DNA from 3 places in the Trichocoleus sp. ST-U2 genome. Region 1 is predicted to be linked to each of the others. Evidence: predicted binding sites of a transcription regulator. Region 1 holds the regulator's gene; each other region holds the start of a gene.
What was found. Region 1 encodes NtcA, which controls nitrogen genes in cyanobacteria. Its sites were predicted from a motif close to TTTGTANNNNNNNNTACAAA; they were not measured.
Positions count from the first base shown of each region.

Region 2: NC996_RS15475 (DUF4327 family protein) is a predicted target of NtcA. The motif match lies at 4,060-4,079, and genes of this name have one in related genera.
Region 3: NC996_RS04930 (ferredoxin--nitrite reductase) is a predicted target of NtcA. The motif match lies at 2,648-2,667, and genes of this name have one in related genera.

Region 1 is NZ_JAMPJY010000023.1:54,348-61,200, reverse strand. It holds gene NC996_RS16340 (DUF3084 domain-containing protein) at 1-669, opposite strand, end outside; gene ntcA (global nitrogen regulator NtcA) at 917-1,588, opposite strand; gene fabI (enoyl-ACP reductase FabI) at 1,968-2,744, shown strand; gene hisB (imidazoleglycerol-phosphate dehydratase HisB) at 2,898-3,542, shown strand; gene NC996_RS16320 (WG repeat-containing protein) at 3,673-4,791, opposite strand; gene NC996_RS16315 (hypothetical protein) at 5,013-5,414, opposite strand; partial or broken gene NC996_RS16310 (hypothetical protein) at 5,535-5,727, opposite strand; gene crcB (fluoride efflux transporter CrcB) at 5,977-6,375, shown strand; gene mgtE (magnesium transporter) at 6,596-6,853, shown strand, end outside.
Region 2 is NZ_JAMPJY010000021.1:76,016-82,868, forward strand. It holds gene guaA (glutamine-hydrolyzing GMP synthase) at 1-1,056, shown strand, start outside; gene NC996_RS15460 (cation diffusion facilitator family transporter) at 1,257-2,189, opposite strand; gene NC996_RS15465 (hypothetical protein) at 2,335-2,676, shown strand; gene NC996_RS15470 (hypothetical protein) at 2,924-3,316, shown strand; gene NC996_RS15475 (DUF4327 family protein) at 3,738-3,980, opposite strand; gene NC996_RS15480 (glycoside hydrolase family 3 N-terminal domain-containing protein) at 4,276-5,946, opposite strand; gene rbfA (30S ribosome-binding factor RbfA) at 5,952-6,353, opposite strand; gene NC996_RS15490 (DUF751 family protein) at 6,405-6,611, opposite strand; gene NC996_RS15495 (hypothetical protein) at 6,706-6,853, opposite strand, start outside.
Region 3 is NZ_JAMPJY010000005.1:116,036-122,888, forward strand. It holds gene NC996_RS04925 (DICT sensory domain-containing protein) at 45-2,294, opposite strand; gene NC996_RS04930 (ferredoxin--nitrite reductase) at 2,769-4,304, shown strand; gene NC996_RS04935 (CmpA/NrtA family ABC transporter substrate-binding protein) at 4,385-5,719, shown strand; gene ntrB (nitrate ABC transporter permease) at 5,810-6,652, shown strand; gene NC996_RS04945 (nitrate ABC transporter ATP-binding protein) at 6,832-6,853, shown strand, end outside.

The sequences.
Region 1 (6,853 bases):
GTCGCGCTGAGTCACTTTCGCTTTGAATTCAGTAATTTCAGCTCTGACTTGATTTCGCTGCTGGAGCAATTCTTGGCGTTCTGCTTGAAGTTGTTGGATTTCGGAACGTAGCGTCTTGGCTTGCCCTGAGACAGATGTAAGCTGTTTTTGGGTTTGCTGAAAGCTGCTGGCAACCCGGGTCAGTTCGCTTTGAGTCTGATTTAGTTGCGCCTCCGTCTGGCCTTGTTTAGCCAGCGCAGCTGCCAAAGATCGATTAATCGCATCTAAGCGCTGCTGAGCGACAGATTGCTGGGTGCGAGCTTGAGCGAGTTCCTTCTCTACTTGCTCTTTTTGGGCGGCGGTTTTAGCAAGTTCGCTTTCGGTTTTCCGTTTCTGCTCGTTCGCTTTAGCAATATCCTTACTTGCTGTCTTGAGTTTTTTCTGCACTTCTTGGAGTCTAAAAACTCCAATCCGCAATTGTTCGCTTGTCGCAAAGATGATTGTCAGTGTTGAGGCAGAAATCGTTAGTCCCGTTAGAATCGTTACTAAAACAGCTGTTTTGCGGGGACGCAGATTGAACAACGACAGGCGTGCTTTTCCCACGCGCGTGCCAATGCGATCGCCTACCGTTGCGATGACGCTTCCCAACACTAAAATAGACAAAATCAGGAAGAGCGCACTGTCGGTCATTGTCTGCTACAGTCATTCCAGTTACAGCCTATCGCATCGCAGGCTAGAGAAAGGGTTAACAGGAATTAAAGATCGAAGGTGAAATCGGAAAGGTTAAAGGTTGCAAGGTTGAAAACTATCCGCTTAAAACCTGAGACCTTTTAACTGAACTCCCGACTAAATGTTAAAACTTGATAACTTGCTCGCGCTACCATGCCGTTTTAACCGACAACCTAACCGACAACCTGACCAAAGCCTCTAGCTGTTTTCAAGTAAACTGCTGACTCAGTGTAACTGGGTTGTGTACCGTAATTTTTTTCTTGTGGATAGAAATCATTTTTTCCTCCCGCAAATCTCCCAGTAAGCGGGTGACTGTTACCCTAGTGGAGCCAATTGCTTCAGCGATCGCTTGATGAGAAAGCTTCAGATCGATCGTAATTCCATTGGCGGTAGGAACGCCAAAATCACGGCACAGAATCAATAGAAAACTCACCAAGCGCGATCCCATATCTCGGTGAGCTAATGTCTCAATCATCATTTCTGTTTGCAAAATGCGCGAAGAAAGCCCTCGCAGCATCAACATCGATAGCTCCGGATTATCCTTGAGCGATTGCTCTACCTGATCGATCGGTGCCGAAAGCAGCTCCACTGGCGTAAATGCTACAGCGTGATAAAACCGATCCGAACGATGCCCTGTAATTAAGGACAGTACTCCAAAAACGCTGTTTTCTCGCAGCAGCGCCACGGTAATTTCTTCCCCAGCTTCATACACGCGAGACAGCTTTACTGCACCTTTGAGCAAAAAGTATACCCGTTCAGCCGGGTCTCCTGGGAAAAAGATCGTCTTGCCCCGCTCAAAAGTTTCCACCACGGGTGGAAACGCCCCACCTCCCAGTTGACGGAACACAGCTGCTAGCGGTCTATCTTGCGTCACTGCCACTTCCTTTTTCCTAAATGCTGCCCTACAGACTTCTGCAACTTTCTGTCGGAGGAACTTTAACCATAGCAAAACAACTATGAGAGTTTTCTGACATTAGACACAGATAAACTGACTTCCAAGCGGTTTTTGTGCTATTTGATACAAAATTTTAAAGTAGTTTCCCCGGCTACCTTCTTTAGTTCTCTCCCTGCTCAAGGCAAGTAAGATTATGACGGAAAATGTTGATATCTTGACAGTATCTGCGCTATCGGGTGGGATGCATGGTGAGTAAGGAGGCACGCTCCTTACCCGTACTAGACAGCCTTGCTCCGGGCGATCGCGATCTTGAATACTCCCCTAAATCGGATATCCTCTAATATTGCCTTCAAAATCGACATTTATGCTAGATTTAACCGGAAAAAACGCCCTTGTCACCGGCATTGCCAACAATCGATCGATCGCCTGGGGGATTGCTCAGCAACTGCACCAAGCGGGTGCGAATCTAGGAGTGACTTACCTGCCAGACGACCGAGGCCGCTTTGAAAAAAAAGTGGCAGAGTTGGTAGAACCCCTCAACCCCAGCTTATTTTTACCCTGCGATGTCCAGAATGAGACCCAAATTCAGTCTACATTTGACGCCATCCGCGATAAGTGGGGCAAGCTAGACATCCTGATCCATTGTCTTGCTTTTGCGAACAAGGAAGATTTATCAGGTGATTTTAGTACCACTACTCGTGCTGGCTTCACCCAAGCTCTAGAAATTAGTACCTATTCGCTGGTACAACTTGCTGGGTCAGCAAAACCACTGATGACAGAAGGTGGCAGCATTGTCACGCTGACTTATCTAGGCGGCGTTAAGGTGATCCCCAACTACAACGTGATGGGAATTGCCAAGTCTGGACTGGAAATGAGTGTCCGTTACCTGGCATCTGAATTAGGACCGCAGAATATTCGCGTGAATGCAATTTCGGCGGGTCCCATCCGTACTTTGGCATCGTCGGCGGTAGGTGGCATTCTGGATATGATCCATCACGTTGAGGAAGTGGCACCGCTGCGACGCACTGTAACTCAGAAAGAAGTGGGAAATGCGGCTGCTTTCTTGTGTAGCGATTTGGCAAGTGGCATTACAGGTCAGGTGCTGTATGTCGATGCGGGATACGAGATTATGGGGATGTAAAAAGAATCAAACATTAAAAATTAAAAATTAAAAAGCAAAGATTCTGCTAATTTTTAATTTTTAATTTTGCATTTTAAAGGCTTTCGCGTCTCCCAGATGCTCAGTAACGTAGGATAATAAACTTAACTTTATTTTCTTGAGTGAGCATCTGCGATGCAGGCACGCGATCGCCAATTTCCACCTTCTCCAAGCATTGAACAGCTTTTGTCTCCTCGCATGGCAAGGGTTCCCCGCAAGACGGGCGAAACGGATGTTATCGTCACCGTCAAATTAGACGGGAATGGCACTTGCAATGCCAAAACCGGCATTCCGTTTTTAGACCATATGCTGCATCAAATCGCCTCTCACAGCCTGATTGATTTGGATGTAGCCGCGACGGGAGACTTGGAAATTGATGACCACCATACCAATGAAGATGTGGGAATTACCCTAGGAATGGCGTTGCATCAAGCACTGGGCGATCGCAAAGGAATTGTCCGATTTGGGAATTTCCTCGCCCCTCTCGATGAAGCGTTGGTTCAGGTAGCGTTAGATTTTTCCGGACGTCCTCATCTGAGCTATGGCTTAGAGATTCCGACTCAGCGAGTCGGGACTTATGACACCCAGCTGGTGCGGGAATTTTTTGTGGCGTTGGTCAATCACAGCCAGATGACGCTGCACATTCGCCAACTAGATGGAATTAATTCGCACCACATTATTGAAGCGACGTTCAAAGCGTTTGCGCGATCGCTCCGCATGGCAATCGAAGTTGATCCCCGTCGTGGCGGTACGATCCCCAGTTCTAAAGGCGTGTTATAGGTTTCCTTGCAAATACACTCCGATAAAGGCAACGAGAGCCGGGGAAATCCTCACCAGGCTCTCGCTTCATCCTGCTGAAGTTTCCGCGACCACTGACTCTCAATTCTTCTATGTCTTCAGAAATGAGAACTTATGGAAGAGGTTTGCGGATATAGCCATATTTATTGCCAATCTTAACTTTTGCTAGCCCTTGCGAAAAAGATTGAGCGCTATCAAATTGGGGTTTAATTACGAATTTGCCACTCTTATTGATATAGCCCCATTTGTCGCCGTTCTTTACCGCTGCTAGGTCTTCTGAAAAGTTATAAATATTATCAAATTGTGGGGGAATGACAACATTGCTTGCCTTGTCAATATAGCCTACCTTAGTGTCTATCGTTATGCCCGCCAGCCCTTGAGAAAAGTCCCCAGCCCAATCAAATTGGAGTGGAATAACAAGATATCCCATTTTGTCAATATAGCCCCACTTATTATTACTGGATATCACTGCTAGTCCTTCCGAAAAAAACTTAGCTTCCTCAAATTCCAACGGAACAATAACGTCTCCCCGATTATCGATATAGCCCCATTTGTTGTCTTTTTTGACTGGCGCGAGTCCTAGGGCTGATTCACTGCGATCGCTTATAGAAAAAGATTCGGCAACATCAAACTGGGGCTGAATGGCGAAGTTGCCTTTCTTGCCGATATAGCCCCACTTTTTACCGATTTCTACCGCCGCCAGCGCTAACGCAGTGCGATCGCTTATAGAAAAAGATTCAGCAAAATCAAATTTTGGGTTAATTACCAAGTTCCCTTTCTTATCAATATATCCCCACTTTCCATCTATCTTTACCGCTGCCAGCCCTTGAGAAAAATTCTTAGCCAAATCATATTTTGGTTTAATGACTAAGTTGCCACTCTTGTTGATATAGCCCCACTTGTTCTTTAGTTTGATAGCCGCTAACCCTTGGAAAAAAGATTCGGCATTATCAAATTGAGGTTTGATTGCGAAGTTGCCTTTATTATCAAGATAGCCCCATTTGCCGTCTATTTTGACTGCTGCTAGCTCTTCTGAAAATGAATCAGCCCAGCTAAATTTAAGCGGGATGACTATTTGCGAATTACGGGCTTGTCCCTCAGTTGCATCAAAATTAACTTGAGAAGTCCGAAAATTTGAGATGGCTTCACATCCAGAAATTAGAGCGATCGCTAATCCAAACAGAAGGCTGGCAACCGCGACAAGCAATCTGTTGTGAGTTGCAATTTTCATAAAAGTACCCTATCCAATCGCAGCCAAGATTTAAGTAATCAATATTTGTTAATCATCTGAAGTAAACCCTGTTATTGTCAGTGAAATTCTAAAGCTTGCTGGTAATGCCTGACTAGATTAGGCTATCCGAATTTAGAATTAAAAAATTAGAAAGGCACCCAGCTAGCTGAGTGCCCCTGTTTTATATCAGCGCGTGGTTGCGCGTGATTACTGTTTCAACATCAAGAAGGGGTGCGAGGAGCTGTCAGGACATCCCAAGCCGCTTTAGCAGCTTCGGCAAGGCGATCGCCTAAAGTTGACACTTCCTTCACGATGGACTCCCAGTTCTTCTCTGCATCCATTTGAATGAGTTTAATCGAGTATGAAATTCGCTCTGGATCGAACAACTTATCCTGTTCAATCTTCTCCCGTGCTTGTTTCACTGCATTGAGATAGGCATCGCGAGTATATTCGGTAGCAGATTTTGTTTCTACCTGCGCCCGTTTTTTAATGGCGTCAATTAGCGCCATCGTTTCACGCTTCAAATCTTCGGATTCGCCTGCCATATTTTCATCAACGATAGCCTTTGTCTCCGGGCTAACTGTTATGGCGGTTTCTGTATTATTAGGGACTTCTGTATTCATGGCTACATCTCATGAGTAGAGTTTTGAGTGAAAAAGATTAGCTTTTAGTAAGGTTCGGCTACTAATTTCACAAACCGGAAAATTGAAGAAATGCTAGTACAGACCAATAAATCATCAGCGGTAGCTAACCATTGGGGCAAGAAACGCGATCGCACGACCAATTGTGACAGCAACGGCTTGAGTTAACGTGTCGCGATTGTAGATATGGTAGAGTTCGTAAGTTCGTCACAGCTACTAAAGCAATCCCTACCAAGGCACCTGTCTAACCACCAATGAACCAGTAGCTGACGGTAATGATTGGCGCACTAAACAGACCTAATTAGGCAACGGTTTTAAACTGATTCACTCCGCTTGCTCTCGTTGAAGGCATCTGCTTAAATAAAGGGCTATATCAGAAATAGCATTTCTGTAGTATATTTCCTTCAGCCTATCGGTATAATTTCAGAGGGTTAAGGCAAAAAGCGATAGCAAAGGTACGGGTTAACAAACCTAACCTCCTATAAGAAATCGCTGGATTGGAGACCCTTCATTCCCCAGTCCGAGAGTCTAATTTTCAAGTTAAATGCTCCAAGACCCCGCGATTCGTCATCCCATTGCCATCAGTTTAGGAGCGATCGCTGGAGCATTGAGTCGCTACTATCTCACCCTCTGGTTTGCCCAACGCTTCGGCACCAGCTTTCCCTACGGCACCTTTTTTATCAACCTTACAGGTTGCTTTGGGATGGGTTTTTTTGTCACTCTCGCCTTAGAACGGGTAGCGAATATTCCTCTAGATGTGCGATTGATGGTAACGACCGGCTTTTTAGGAGCTTACACAACTTTCTCCACTTATGGGTTAGAAACATCTATTCTACTGCGCGATCGCAGTTATGCCGCCGCCGGTATTTACTGGGCAGGTAGCGCCATATTTGGAATTATTAGCGTTCAGCTAGGCACGCTTCTGGCTCGGAGCGGGCGGTAGAAAAAACCCTATGACTGCTTAGCACACACCATTCCCAGAGCCTTCAATCTCGATCCTTGGAGACTAGACTGGTGCAGGAAAAATATCAACAATTGATTAAGTAGGGCGGTTGGCTCTCATTGGTGCTGCATTTACTCTTAAATCCCACGAAAACAACCGTACCAATGCCCTTTAGACTAAAAGCAGCAACAAACTTAACACTGGATTAAGAGGGTCTACCTTGACTGACACCAATACTCCTTTCCAGACAGTCTCGCGCAGCGAACTCCGGCAGCTCGTCCGAATGCAGCTGCAAATGCTGCTTGAGGCGGAAGACCTTCAGGGGGCAAAAGCAATCCTCGTCCCGGTGCAACCGGCGGACATTGCAGAAGCCATTGAAGGGTTGCCAGAGGCGATGCAAGCGATCGCCTTTCGCTTGCTCTCCAAGGACGAGGCGATTGAAGTTTATGAATATCTCGACTCTAGCGTGCAGCAGGCG
Region 2 (6,853 bases), on a different contig from region 1:
CACCCCGAAGTCGTCCATTCGATTGGGGGAATTGCCTTAATCCGTAACTTTGTCTATCACATCTGCGACTGCGAACCGACTTGGACAACAGCGGCGTTTGTTGAGGAGTCGATTCGAGAGATTCGGGCAAAAGTCGGCGATAAGCGGGTGTTGCTAGCACTTTCTGGCGGCGTTGATTCTTCCACGCTTGCCTTTTTGCTGCACAAGGCAATTGGCGACCAACTGACGTGCGTATTTATCGACCAAGGCTTCATGCGTAAGTATGAACCAGAACGGTTGGTGAAGCTGTTCCACGAGCAATTTCACATTTCTGTCGAGTATGTGCAAGCACGCGATCGCTTCCTCAATCAAATTGAAGGAATTAGCGATCCTGAAGAAAAGCGTCGCCGCATCGGGCACGAATTTATCCGCGTATTTGAAGAAGAATCTCGACGCCTTGGCCCCTTTGACTACCTTGCCCAAGGTACTCTCTACCCCGACGTCATTGAATCAGCCGACACGAACGTCGATCCCAAAAGTGGCGAACGGGTGGCAGTGAAAATTAAGAGTCATCACAACGTCGGCGGCTTGCCCAAAGATTTGCGCTTCAAGTTGATCGAACCTTTACGAAAATTGTTCAAAGATGAAGTGCGAAAAGTCGGTCGCTCGATTGGATTGCCAGAGGAAATTGTACAACGGCAACCCTTCCCTGGTCCGGGACTGGCGATTCGCATTTTAGGCGAAGTGACGCCAGAACGGTTAAATATCCTGCGGGATGCTGACTTAATTGTTCGTCAGGAAATTAATCGCCAGGGGATGTACCACGACTTCTGGCAAGCTTTTGCCGTGTTGCTGCCGATCCGCAGCGTAGGCGTAATGGGCGATCAGCGCACCTACGCTTACCCGATTGTCTTGCGCTTTGTTTCTAGCGAAGATGGCATGACGGCAGACTGGGCGCGTGTTCCCTACGATTTGTTGGAAACGATTTCCACCCGAATTGTGAATGAAGTTCGGGGTGTGAATCGAGTGGTTTACGATATTACTTCTAAGCCACCTGGAACTATCGAGTGGGAATAATAAAGTAGTAAGAATTTTTAACGCAAAGGTACCCAAAGGTTAGCGCCAAGGTACGCAAAGTTTAAGAGACGGAGTGAAAGCTCTGTCTCTTTTTGGCTTGAAAGAGCGGTTCAACTGGATTTTGAAATAAATTATGTTTTCTTTAACTTTTGTGGAAAACTCGTAAAATTCTGTGGAAAAGTCCCCTCATCTGTGGAAAACTACCTAGATTTTGATTCTGCTTCGTAGGTAATTTGATCGGATTGGTAAGCAGGTGGCTCGATGTGAATCAAAATTCGGACGGGGCTAAATCTTTCTTTTAGGCGGTTCTCGACTTCTTCTGTAATTTGGTGGGCAGTTTCTACATCGGTGACGTCTACAATCAAGTGCATTTCGATGAATACCTGACGCCCAACAACGCCTCTAGAAGCAATTTCGTGACAATTAATCACTCCTGGAACTTGGATGACGATCCCATGAATGGCTTCGGGCGCGATCGCCATCTCATCGACTAGCCAGGGCAAATTATCTTTAATCACGTTCCAACCACTGCGAAACACTAACAAGGCAACGGGAAAGGAGAGAATAATATCCAACCACTGAAGTTGCGGCAGATTCAATACCTGTCCTTGCCAGACGCCAATCAACCCACCCAAAACAGCAATTGTCACCCAGACATCGCTCATGGTGTGCTGGGCATCTGCAATTAAAATGGGGCTGCCTACCTGCTGCCCAACATGGCGTTCGTAGAACGTGACAAAAATATTCACGCCCAGCACAATCAGCAGTAACCACAGCTCAGAGGGGGAAATGATGACGGGTTTACCACCGCCGCTGAGAATTCGTTCAATTGCCCCTTGCAGAATTTCAAAGCAGGCAATTCCTAAGAAGGCGGCAATTCCTAACGCTCCCACGCCCTCAAATTTCTGGTGTCCGTAAGGATGATCCCGATCGGGTTGGGGCGAAGAAAATCGGCTGGCAATTAATCCCAAAATGTTGTTGGCGCTATCGGTAACGCTATGCAAGGCATCCGCTAGCAAGCTGAGAGAACCCGTCCATGACCCCAGCACTGCCTTCAACGTCATGACGAACAGATTGAGCAGTAGGGTAATGATTAAAACCTTACGCACTGCCGAGCGGTTATCTGCTACCACAGAATTTTCCTCACTCGCCATTTAGAGTTCTATGGCATTCAGTCTAAAGCTTGTGGCTTCACCTTGCATATATCCTCTTGTAAATGCTGTCTGTTCTAAGTTATGAGTGATAAGTTGATTCACAATTCAAAACTCTTGATTGCTCATGTCTTCTTCAAAACTCATCCTCAACTTAGTTGAAGGTTCTGTTTCCTTCAGCTTTACGCCCCAGGCAGCCCAAGATTTACAAGGCGCGATCGCTCAGTTGATGCAGAGTCTCAAAGTCATTGCAGGTGGCGGCGGCAAAACCAATCCCCAAAAACCAATGGAATATCGATACACGGGGGATGTCTTTCTAGAGATTTTCTGCAATCCTAATATCTGGCCGACTCCCTTTGCCGCTAAAGTTTTGATCTCCCTCCGAGATGACCGCATTCGCCTGACTACGGAGGCAGAACTCACTCGCTTAATTGAGGATGTTAATCAGTATTTAGAACAGATGGGCTAAAACTGGGCGGGCAAATGGTTGCTTTAGATTCTTTCTTAGGACGGATGCTACTCCCCTAAGAAGTCTGCAAAATGTCCCTTTGTGTGTGCTAAATGGTAGCATTAAGACGCCAGATCCTGCGTTTGTTTACTCGCTTGGCGGAAAGCCGAAAGCTAGAAACTTAAAAGTGAGTGGTGCCGAGCGGTTATTTATCGAAAGCGATCGCTAAGGGCTGTCTAACCTTCATTCAATCTGACTGATTTATCTAATGAACTCTAATAATCTGCTGGAGTTAGTACAAAAAGGATTTCGCGTTACTTTGGGTGCAACCGCTTCTCTAGTTGAGAGCGTACAAGACACTCAAAAGCGAGAGCAAAATCTTGAGCTGTTAAAGTCAGACGTCAATCTGGTGGTTCAACAACTAGCAGAAAAAGGAGAGATTACGGAGCTTGAAGCCCGCACTTTCCTGAATTCTCTAATGGCGCAAGCCAATGATGCAGCTAGCACACAATCTTCTGGAACTCCGAGCCGCCCTGCGACAACGCCGGTGACAACGGTTGCCCAGCCAGATACGCAATTGGAGCTAGAGGAGCTAACTGCACAAATTGCTGCAATGCGAACTGAGTTAGAAAAGCTGCGCGACCCCAACTCAGGGATTTAGGTCGGGGATTGCTAGCAGCTTTATCAAAGCATTTATTAGGCTTGCTCCTAGTAGCCTATCTGAAAGTTTGTGCTGAGCAAAACGAAGGAGTTGAAGTGTTGTCACGCATCTCGGTTTGAGCAGAGATCCTGCAAAGAGATTTGCGCGATCGCAGCGCGATTGTTGATCGCAACGTTACGCCAACGCTCCACTACGTTTTGCTCAGAATGGCATCTTCACTTTTTGGATAGGTCTAAGAAGCGAACTTAATTATTCGCACTAGAAAGAATCAGAATATTCTCCAAACCAGGCTAATTAAGAATCAACAGGTGAAAGAATAAAAGCAGTCTTTCCTTAAGTTGAGACAAGCGTGGAATCAAGCTTGTCCTGAGTTTCACTGTTTTCAGTGGAACTGTAGGATTGTCTTAAAGGTAAAAAAATATCAATCGTTGTCCCATTGTTCTTGCCCCATCAGATCGCCGATGCGATCGCGGAGTAAGATATTGCATCTTTCTAATTCACACTCAACACAAACCCACTCCCGTGCAGGGATGTACTGGCACAGAACGTAGATGGGTTGCTGACGAGTCACAATTCCTTTCTCCACTAATTGACGGGCTTCTTCTTGAAGAACGTCGATGGAGTATTGCACAGATGATTTAGGCGGCATTATATCAGCAGTCATGGTCTCAGCCTCGAAACTAACGAGCTACGACTATAACTTAATATAATCCAATACTGCCTAGCGCGGAAATAATTTTTGAACAGTATATCAAGTTACAAATGAATTTATTCGTTTAATAAGGATTTCAAAAGTCAGGGAACTTTGACATAAAAATATATCCTTATGCTGATGAAATTGTCGAAGAACGGATCTATTTATAATTAAGCCTGTATTTTCAAATTGAAGACACCGTAAATAATCGGTGATAACGGTTATGACATTGATTAACAAAATTAATCAATGTGCTGCACAGTTGCTAAATGCTTAGAGCTGGGGCACCGAACAAAACTTCAAGGGCGATCGCCTGAGCTGCTGGCATCTGTCCGTAAGAAAACACACAAGGGATGTGTGGGGGCAGGTGTGGGAGAAACTGTTCCAGAAGATAAGGACTGCCGTAAATCACTAGCGCTTGGAGTTCGGCATTGCCTAAGAGTTTTTTAAACAAGTCCTGAGCCAACGGTGTCAAGCCAGCACTGCCTCGGAAAGGATTCCCACGGATGAACAGCTGGAGTAGGGTTGGCTGGGCATTTAAACCCGATTTATGATAAAACACCCAGCCAGGAATTAAGGTGGTGTGGGGATCGAGTAGTTGGAGTTGATAGCCGTGCTGTTTTGGCAGAGCCACAGCCGGTGCTTGTTTATCGAGAAAATCACAATTCAGGGTGTCATCCACCACGATTAAGTTGCGTAAGTTGCCCTGACTGGGAAGTAAAGGAATTTCGCCATGAACGACGAGCGCCTCTCGCACGATGTTGGCAGATGTGGCGAGGGCGTGTGGTTGAGCTAGTTGGAGGAGATGGGGAGGGAATGGGGAAGGCGCTGGTTGGACTTCAGGCGCGATCGCCCTTGCCTCTACAGGCGGCTGTGCTGTGCCTTGTTGGACTCGGCGCTTGGCTGTCCAGATACGCTCAACAGAGGCACGAATTCGCGCCTCTGAAATGCGTCCCTGTGCTACCGCGTCGCACACCGCTTGGATAGCACCCGCAGGATCGACTGGCATCAGCAAAATATCTGCACCGGCTTCGACAGCTAAGACTGGAGCTTCATTTGCTCCATAGCGGTTGGCGATCGCTCCCATCACCAATGCATCGGTAACAATTAATCCTTCAAATCCCAGCTGTTGCCGCAGCAGTTGAGTCAAAATCGGTTGGGAAAGGGTGGCAGGGCGTTCGGCATCCCAAGCCGGGATCAGGAGATGGGCACTCATTACGGCATCTACACCGGAGGCTGTACCTGTACCGATTGCTTCTTGAAACGGCAGTAACTCAATCTCAGCCAGTCGTGCCGGGGAATGGGGCAAGACGGGCAAATCTAGATGGGAATCCACCGCCGTATCGCCATGTCCGGGAAAATGCTTAGCAGTCGTTAACACCGGATAAGCTTTCGCCCCCCGGATGAAAGCAGACGCTAGTTGAGTCACTTCCTCTGGGTTTTCGCCAAATGCCCGGACGTTAATCACTGGATTATTAGGATTGTTATTCACATCCACAACCGGCGCAAGCACCCAGTTGATGCCAATTGCTAGGGCTTCTGAGGCGATGATGCCTCCCATTTGTTCGGCGTATTTCAAGGCAAGAGAGGCATCTTTCCGGAATACTGCCCCGATTGCCATCGGTGGCGGAAACCAAGTTGCCCCAGAAAAGCGTTGTCCGACGCCTTCTTCAATATCAGCCGCGATCAGCAAGGGGGTTTTTGCCCAATCTTGGAGTTGTTGCGATCGCAGTGCTAATTCTCCAGCACTGCCTCCCAACAAAATGACCCCCCCGACGCCCAAATCCTGCACCCAGTGTTGCAGAACTGCCGCCGGGGGTTCCCAATCTGGATACTGAATTTGGTGGTCGAACAGGTAGCCTGACGCCCGTACCACGACCATTTGCGCTACCTGTTCTGCTAGAGAGAGCGATTCCCACTCCGGCAGCAATGCCACAGATTTCAATCTTCTGCCTCAACGATGTCTTCTTCTTCCACTCTCGCAGCCGGACGGTCTTGATTAAGCTGATTCAACAAAGACAAAATGCGATCGCCTCTTTCCAGAGAACGATCTTCCTGAAACAGTAACTCTGGTGTCCGACGCAGTCGCAACCGTTGACCGAGTTCGCTGCGGACAAAGCCAGTTGCTGCTCTTAACCCAGCCATCGTTTCTACCTTTGCTTCCTCGGTGCCATAGATGCTGACGAAGATTTTAGCGTGTTGTAGGTCGCCTGACACATCCACATCGGTGACGCTGACCATGCCAGCACCCACGCGATCATCTTTGATTTCGGTTAGCAGCATTTGGCTGATTTCGCGTTTAATCAATGCGGCAACGCGAGAAACGCGGCGACTTGTAGCCATAATCATCTGCTGCCTTTAAGACAGTGTGAGCAATGCTTTTACTCATCCTACCTAAATCGGACTCACTCCCAGCATCGCCCGTAGGGTTAGGGTAATAAAAGTTAAGGCTGCCACCAGAAAGCCCATCAAAGCGATCGCGCTGGTTCGATTTTGGAGTAGCGGTTTCAACCACCCAAAGGTATAAAAGAATACCCCTAGGATAATGGTGACAAAGTAGCGGGGGTAGCGAGAGATATTTTCCCAAAAGCCATCAAACATATTATTTAAAGTAGCCGACACAAAAAGCGGCGATAAGTCACTGCATCTTAACTGGTAACATTTGTCTGCGAGTTCGACAAGCTCGGCATCGCCCCTAAATGGGGTTTCGTCGAGAGATGGTTCGCCAAGCGTTCGGTGGTAGCAGGTTACTACCCGCTATATTTGTCCAACCGCGACCCATTGACTCATAACACATTGCCCGATAACACACGGACTCATAAGAGCGATCGCGTGTTTTGGTC
Region 3 (6,853 bases), on a different contig from region 1:
TCATTAGTCAAGCACTGCTGACTACTAATTGCTGACTAATTTCATCAAAGACTACTGACTGCTGACTGTCTTGCCGCGATAGGGACGGTAAAGTGAAACTGACTACCTTGGTCTTTACCGGCGGATTCAGCCCAAATTTCACCGCCCCAACCCGTGACAACTTGGCGACAAATCGCAAGTCCCAGACCAGTACCGCCAGTAGTTCGCCGCAGAGCGCCTTCTTCCTGATAGAACCGATCGAAGACAGCCTCCAGCCGGTTGGGTTCAATGCCACGACCTGTATCGGCAACCGTAACTTCAAGCATTGAGCTGTCGTTACACTCAGCGAGTATCGTAATTTTTCCTTGAGGCGTTGTAAATTTGCAAGCGTTGTCCAGCAGTTTGGCAAGCACCTCAACCAGCCACTCCCCATCCGCTCGTACTAAAGGCAGCGAATCAGACACTTTAGTAATAATCTTTGGTAGCTGACCATCGGAATTGCGGGCGCGGATACTGCTGAGGGCAAGATCGATGCACTCTGGCAGCGCTAGGGGTTCTGGATGCCATTGCACCCGACCACTTTCTAGGCGAGAAAGGGTGAGGAAATCTTGAACCAGTTTACGCATCCGCTCGGCGTCGGTGAGAGCGGTACTGAGCATCACTTGCCGCATCTCCGGGGGCATATCAGGTTCGCTCGCTAGACTTTCCAGGCAGACTTGGATAGTAGAGAGGGGGGTGCGGAGTTCGTGACCCGTAATTGCGACTAAGTTGCTGCGAGTGCGATCGAGAGCTTCTAGCTGTTGGTTGAGGTCTTCCAGGTTCGCGTAGGCTTCGGCTTGAATCAACGCCCCGGCGATTTGAATAGAAATGGCTTCTACAAGTTCTAGTTCGTCGTCCTGCCACTCGTAGGGGGTAGCACCGCAATGATGCAGCTCTACTATCCCCAGTAGTCGATCCTGATATAGCACTGGCATCATCAGCCAAGACTGAATAGCAAAGCGGCTCGCCAGAGTTTGAAGTGGGCGATTGGAAGGAAGTTCCGACACTCCTACCGATATTCCTGCCGACACTCCTACAATGCGAGGGTCGATATGAGTATCGGCAACATAAACTCGCTCTCGGTTCTGCACAACTTCCTGAAATAGAAGATTTTCCTGTAAAGGCCAATCCTGACCGAGTGCAGAGGCAAGTCGAGAATTCCCGTTATCGGTCACTTTCAAAAATTCATGGTTAATCGTGGCAGAAGTATCGATTTCCCCGGCACGATAAATCAGACACCGGCAAGCAAACAATGCCTGTCCTAATTCCTGTACGGCAATGGATAGAATTTCATCCGGGTGTAACGGCTGTCCCGTATGGCTACCCCGCCGGATGGCAGCCGTAATCGAGTTGACTAGGCGTTCTTTGCGTTCTTGGGCGGAAATTGAGCGATAAGCTTTGAGCAGCTTGTACTGCCCCGCTTGCAAGTAAGTGACTAGGCACTGAACAAAGGGGTCGGGATTGTCGGTTAGAGACTCTGGAGTTTGGGCGGAGGGTTCCTTTGCCGCCTGTGGCTGTACGGAGTTTTGAACTAAAAAATTCTGCCGATTCGCTGCTTCCCGATCGGTTTTTCCAAAGGAAGTTTCTAAAAACTCTCCCCTCGAAGGAATGCCGTAAATATTTCGTGCTTGAGCGAGCTTTTGAGCCAATTCCGGACGGTACTGCGAAATCCGATTGAGTAATAATTCAGCAACGATGCAACTGACTTGCCGATCGAACGTCCAGATTCCCTCAAACCGGCGGGCGGGGTCTATCCCTTCAAACGATGACATCCGCAATCGGGAGGTGGTTCGAGGAAGGTCAGAAGTGCGGCGGCTAGGGGAAAACGCGGGTGCGATTCCTTTTCTAGGTGCGGTCTTTCCTCTTACACCCTGACGCGATCGCCCATCCTCTGTTAGGTTTCGTTCTCGACAAACCAAGCAGGTAGCATAATTCTGCCCGATCACCACTAAGTGCCACTCTTGACTTAAACCATCGGTCGGCTCAAAAGCAACAGTTTCGTAAGCTTCCGAACTGTTGCTAAAGTCGGTTTCTGGGGCTGCCAGCACATATAACTGCTCTGTCCGTTCTGCAATCCGTCGATAACGGTGAGCTTCCTGACGATAGAAGCGCTCTCGCTGGAAACTGGCAATCACCAGATGCTGGTCTAAAGATGCCAGAACCTGGTCTTCCATCGCATGAGATAAGGCGATTAAGGAAGACTTGAAATACATTTGAGGTCGCAGCTGGGGCAGGACTTGCAGCAAATCTGCCAGCACAGAAGTCGGGATGATCATTTAGTAATTTGCCGAGTTTCGTACCCGTTCTATGCCTATCGTACAAAAGAGCGTTCCCTACTAACGGTTTGAATATTTCCTGGTAATCCGGTTTTAACGATTGTAAATTCTCACAAAATTGCTTAACTCCACGTTCAAGGGGAGGCAAATCACTTTTGTGTGAGTTTTCTTATTTGACGGCTGTGAGTTGCGGGAAACTCAATGATTGCATTGATAGGGGTTTTGGGGTCGCGATCGCTTCCCCAAAACCCCTCGCCACAAGAATTTCTTATGTAAATCATTAATCCTCCTTAAGGGGGATGTCATGACTAAATGGCATCCGATCGATGCAAAAACTTCATTCGTATTAACATTTTGTAATTTCTTATACGAATTTCACAGTTGAGTTTGCATAACTTATCATCAACGAGCAATTGACAAACACAAGATTATCCGTTTGCGGGCATTCGAGCGCCACGTAATGAGGACACACCCATGACAAGCACAGCCACGCCCACAGCAAGTCTTAATAAATTTGAAAAATTCAAAGCAGAGAAAGATGGTCTGGCGGTAAAGGCAGAAATTGAACATTTTGCCCAGGTTGGCTGGGAGGCGATGGACGAAACAGACCGCGACCACCGACTCAAGTGGGTAGGGATTTTCTTCAGACCCGTTACGCCCGGAAAATTTATGATGCGGATGCGGATGCCCAGCGGTCTCCTCACCAGCGATCAAATGCGAATGCTCGCCGAGATTGTGCAGCGTTACGGCGAAGATGGCAGCGGCGACATCACCACCCGGCAAAATATCCAACTGCGGGGAGTCCGAATCGAGGATGTGCCAGAAATTTTCCGACGGTTAGAGCGAGTCGGGATGACCAGCATTCAGTCGGGGATGGATAACGTCCGCAACATCACAGGTTCGCCAGTCGCGGGGATTGATGCGGATGAATTGTTTGATACGCGGAGTCTTGTGCAGCAAGTCCAGGACATGATTACGAATCATGGGGAAGGCAACAAAGCTTTCAGCAATCTGCCCCGGAAATTCAATATTGCGATCGCGGGTTGTCGCGACAACTCGGTTCACGCTGAAATCAACGACCTTGCTTTCGTCCCCGCCTACAAAGAGGGCATCTTTGGGTTTAATGTCCTCGTCGGTGGTTTGTTCTCTGCCAAACGGTGCGATGCTGCCATTCCCCTTAACGCTTGGGTGCATCCTGACGATGTTGTAGAGGTATGCCGAGCCGTTTTAGAAGTTTTTCGCGATCGCGGTCCCCGATCGAATCGGCACAAAGCACGGCTGATGTGGCTGATCGATGAATTGGGGTTAGGACAATTCCGAGCCTTGGTAGAAGAATATCTGGAGAAGCCCCTCCAACCAGCCGCCGAAAAGGACGAAATTGACTGGGAAAAGCGCGACCACATCGGCGTGTACCCCCAAAAGCAACCCGGCTTAAACTACGTCGGCTTACACGTTCCCGTGGGGCGTCTCTATGCCCAGGATATGTTTGACCTGGCTCGGATGGCTGAAGTTTACGGCAACGGCGAAATGCGGTTCACCGTTGAGCAAAATGTCATCATCCCGAATATTCCCGACTCGCGCTTAGACGCCTGCTTAGCCGAACCCCTGCTAGAACGATTCTCGATCAATCCCGATCCTTTAGCGCGATCGCTAGTCTCCTGCACCGGATCGCAGTTCTGCAACTTTGCCTTAATTGAAACTAAAAACCGTGCCCTGGCAACGATTGAAGAACTGGGAGCAGAATTATCTCTAACTAAACCCGTGCGGATTCACTGGACTGGTTGCCCCAACTCCTGCGGTCAGCCTCAAGTAGCCGACATCGGTTTGATGGGGACAAAAGTTCGCAAAAACGGCAAAACCTTAGAAGGTGTCGATCTTTACATGGGAGGCACAGTTGGTAAAGAAGCCCATTTGGGTACCTGCGTCCAGAAAAGCATTCCCTGCGAAGACCTCAAACCTGTATTGCGGAATTTATTGATCAAACAGTTTGGGGCGACTCCTCGCTTCTAGGAGTTGCAAAGAAGCTTTTAGCGACTCCCTACCACTAATTCCCGACTACGTACCACCGAGTTACCACTTCCAAGAGAAATATGAGCAGAGTTTCTAGACGGCAATTTATCATTACAGCAGGCGCAGCCACAGCCGGAAGCTTGCTAGCTCATGGCTGTAGTTCCGGCCCGACCGATAGCGCCAAGTCCGCTTCAAAATCCTCCCCCGTTGCCACCAGCACGGCAGCCAACGCGCCGAAAGTAGAAACAACCACCGCCAAGCTAGGATTTATTGCTCTAACGGATTCCGCGCCCCTAGTTGTAGCCCAGGAAAAAGGGTTGTTTGCCAAATACGGCATGACAGAGGTTGAGGTTGTCAAGCAAGCTTCCTGGCCCGTCACCCGCGATAACTTGGAGCTAGGCACAGCCGGTAACGCCGGTGGCATTGATGGGGCGCATATTTTATCCCCCATGCCTTACTTTATGAGCTTGGGACAAACCAAGAACAAGCAGCCAGTGCCGATGTACATCCTGGCGCGGTTGAATACCAATGGTCAAGCAATTTCTGTTGCCAATACTTACAAAGAATCCAAAGTTGGCTTAGACAGCAAAGGACTTAAAGAAGCCTTTACCAAAGCTGGGGGCAAAAATGACTTCAAGGCAGCCATTACCTATCCTGGTGGCACCCACGACCTCTGGATGCGCTACTGGTTAGCCGCAGGCGGCATCGATCCAAACAAGGATATTTCTACAGTCCCCGTACCACCGCCTCAGATGGTGGCGAATATGAAAACGGGCAACATGGAAGCCTTCTGTGTAGGCGAACCGTGGAACGCCCAGCTGGTGAACCAAGGGCAGGGTTACACCGCCTTGGTAACGGGAGAACTGTGGAAAGACCATCCCGAAAAAGCTTTTGCGATGCGGGCTGATTGGGTAGATAAAAATCCCAATTCTGCCAAAGCGCTGCTAATGGCAATCCAAGAAGCCCAGCAGTGGTGCGACAAGGCAGAAAACAAAGAAGAGATGTGCCAAATTGTCTCCCAAGCAAAATGGTTTAAAGTCCCAGCCAAAGATATTATCGAACGCTCCAAAGGCAACATTGACTACGGCGATGGTCGCCCGGTCGTGCAAAATAGTCCGCTACTGATGAAGTTCTGGTCAGATAACGCTTCTTATCCCTACAAGAGTCACGACACCTGGTTCCTAACTGAAAACATCCGTTGGGGGAATATTCCTGCTGACACCAACATTAAAGAACTTGTTGACAAAGTGAACCGGGAAGACCTCTGGAAAGAGGCAGCCAAAGCACTAGGAGTTCCTGCTTCAGAAATTCCGACTAGCAGTTCTCGTGGTGTTGAAACATTCTTTGATGGCGTCAAGTTTGACCCAGAAAAGCCAGAGGAATACTTGAAGAGTCTCAAGATTAAGAAGGCATAAATTGCGAATAGCGAATAGTTCAAGAGAAATCCGCTATTCGCTGTTCGCTAGCCAATGACGAATCAATATGATTAATAATTAGGAGCGAGAATGACCGCTAGAACTGAGAATCGCCTTTCAAGTAATAATCCCCAGAAGTTAATCGGAACCTTCTTTCAGAAGAAACTTAAACATATTGTGCCACCGCTGCTAGCACTTGCAGCTTTTATGATCCTTTGGCAAATCCTCTGCCCTCCGGGTTCTAAAGGTTTGCCAGGGCCAATCCAAGTACTAAGAGAAACTTGGAACCCCTATATTATCAATCCATTTTTTGATAATGGCGGTACGGATAAAGGCTTGGCGTTGCAAATTTTCGCCAGTTTACAACGGGTAGCGATTGGCTTCTCTCTGTCTACCTTAGTTGGGATTGGGTTGGGGATTTTGATTGGTACCAATCAGTTTACTTACCGCGCTTTAGACCCCCTCTTTCAGGTTCTGCGTACCATTCCCCCTCTGGCATGGCTACCGATTTCTCTGGCAGCATTTCAACAAAGTAATCCCTCAGCTATTTTCGTAATTTTTATCACGTCGATATGGCCCATTATTATTAACACCACGGTGGGAGTGCAGCAGATTCCTCAAGATTACCGAAACGTTGCCAGAGTGTTGCGGCTTTCTAAGCAGAAGTATTTCTTTAAGATTCTCTTTCCCGCAGCGGTTCCTTATATCTTTACTGGACTTAGGATTGGTATTGGTTTGTCTTGGCTGGCAATTGTTGCGGCTGAAATGTTAGTCGGTGGTGTGGGAATTGGTTTCTTCATCTGGGATGCTTACAACAATTCTTTACTGAGCCAAATTATTCTTGCACTTGTGTATGTCGGTGTTGTTGGTTTGCTGCTAGATAGGCTAGTAGGCTTCGTTGCCTCCAAAGTTGTACCAGAGGAACAGAAGTAAGGACTGAAGACTCAGGACTGAGGGCTGAGTAGGAAGTATTAAATAAACTCTTCGCCCTTAACTTCTCAACTCATCCTCAATCCTTATCCCTGACTCCTCTTTTAGTTCCTTCTCTCAGTCGTCAGCCCTCATACCTCAGTCCTCACTTCTCTCAGTCCTCATACCTCGACCCTATTGCTATGTCTGTCTTTGTAGAAATTG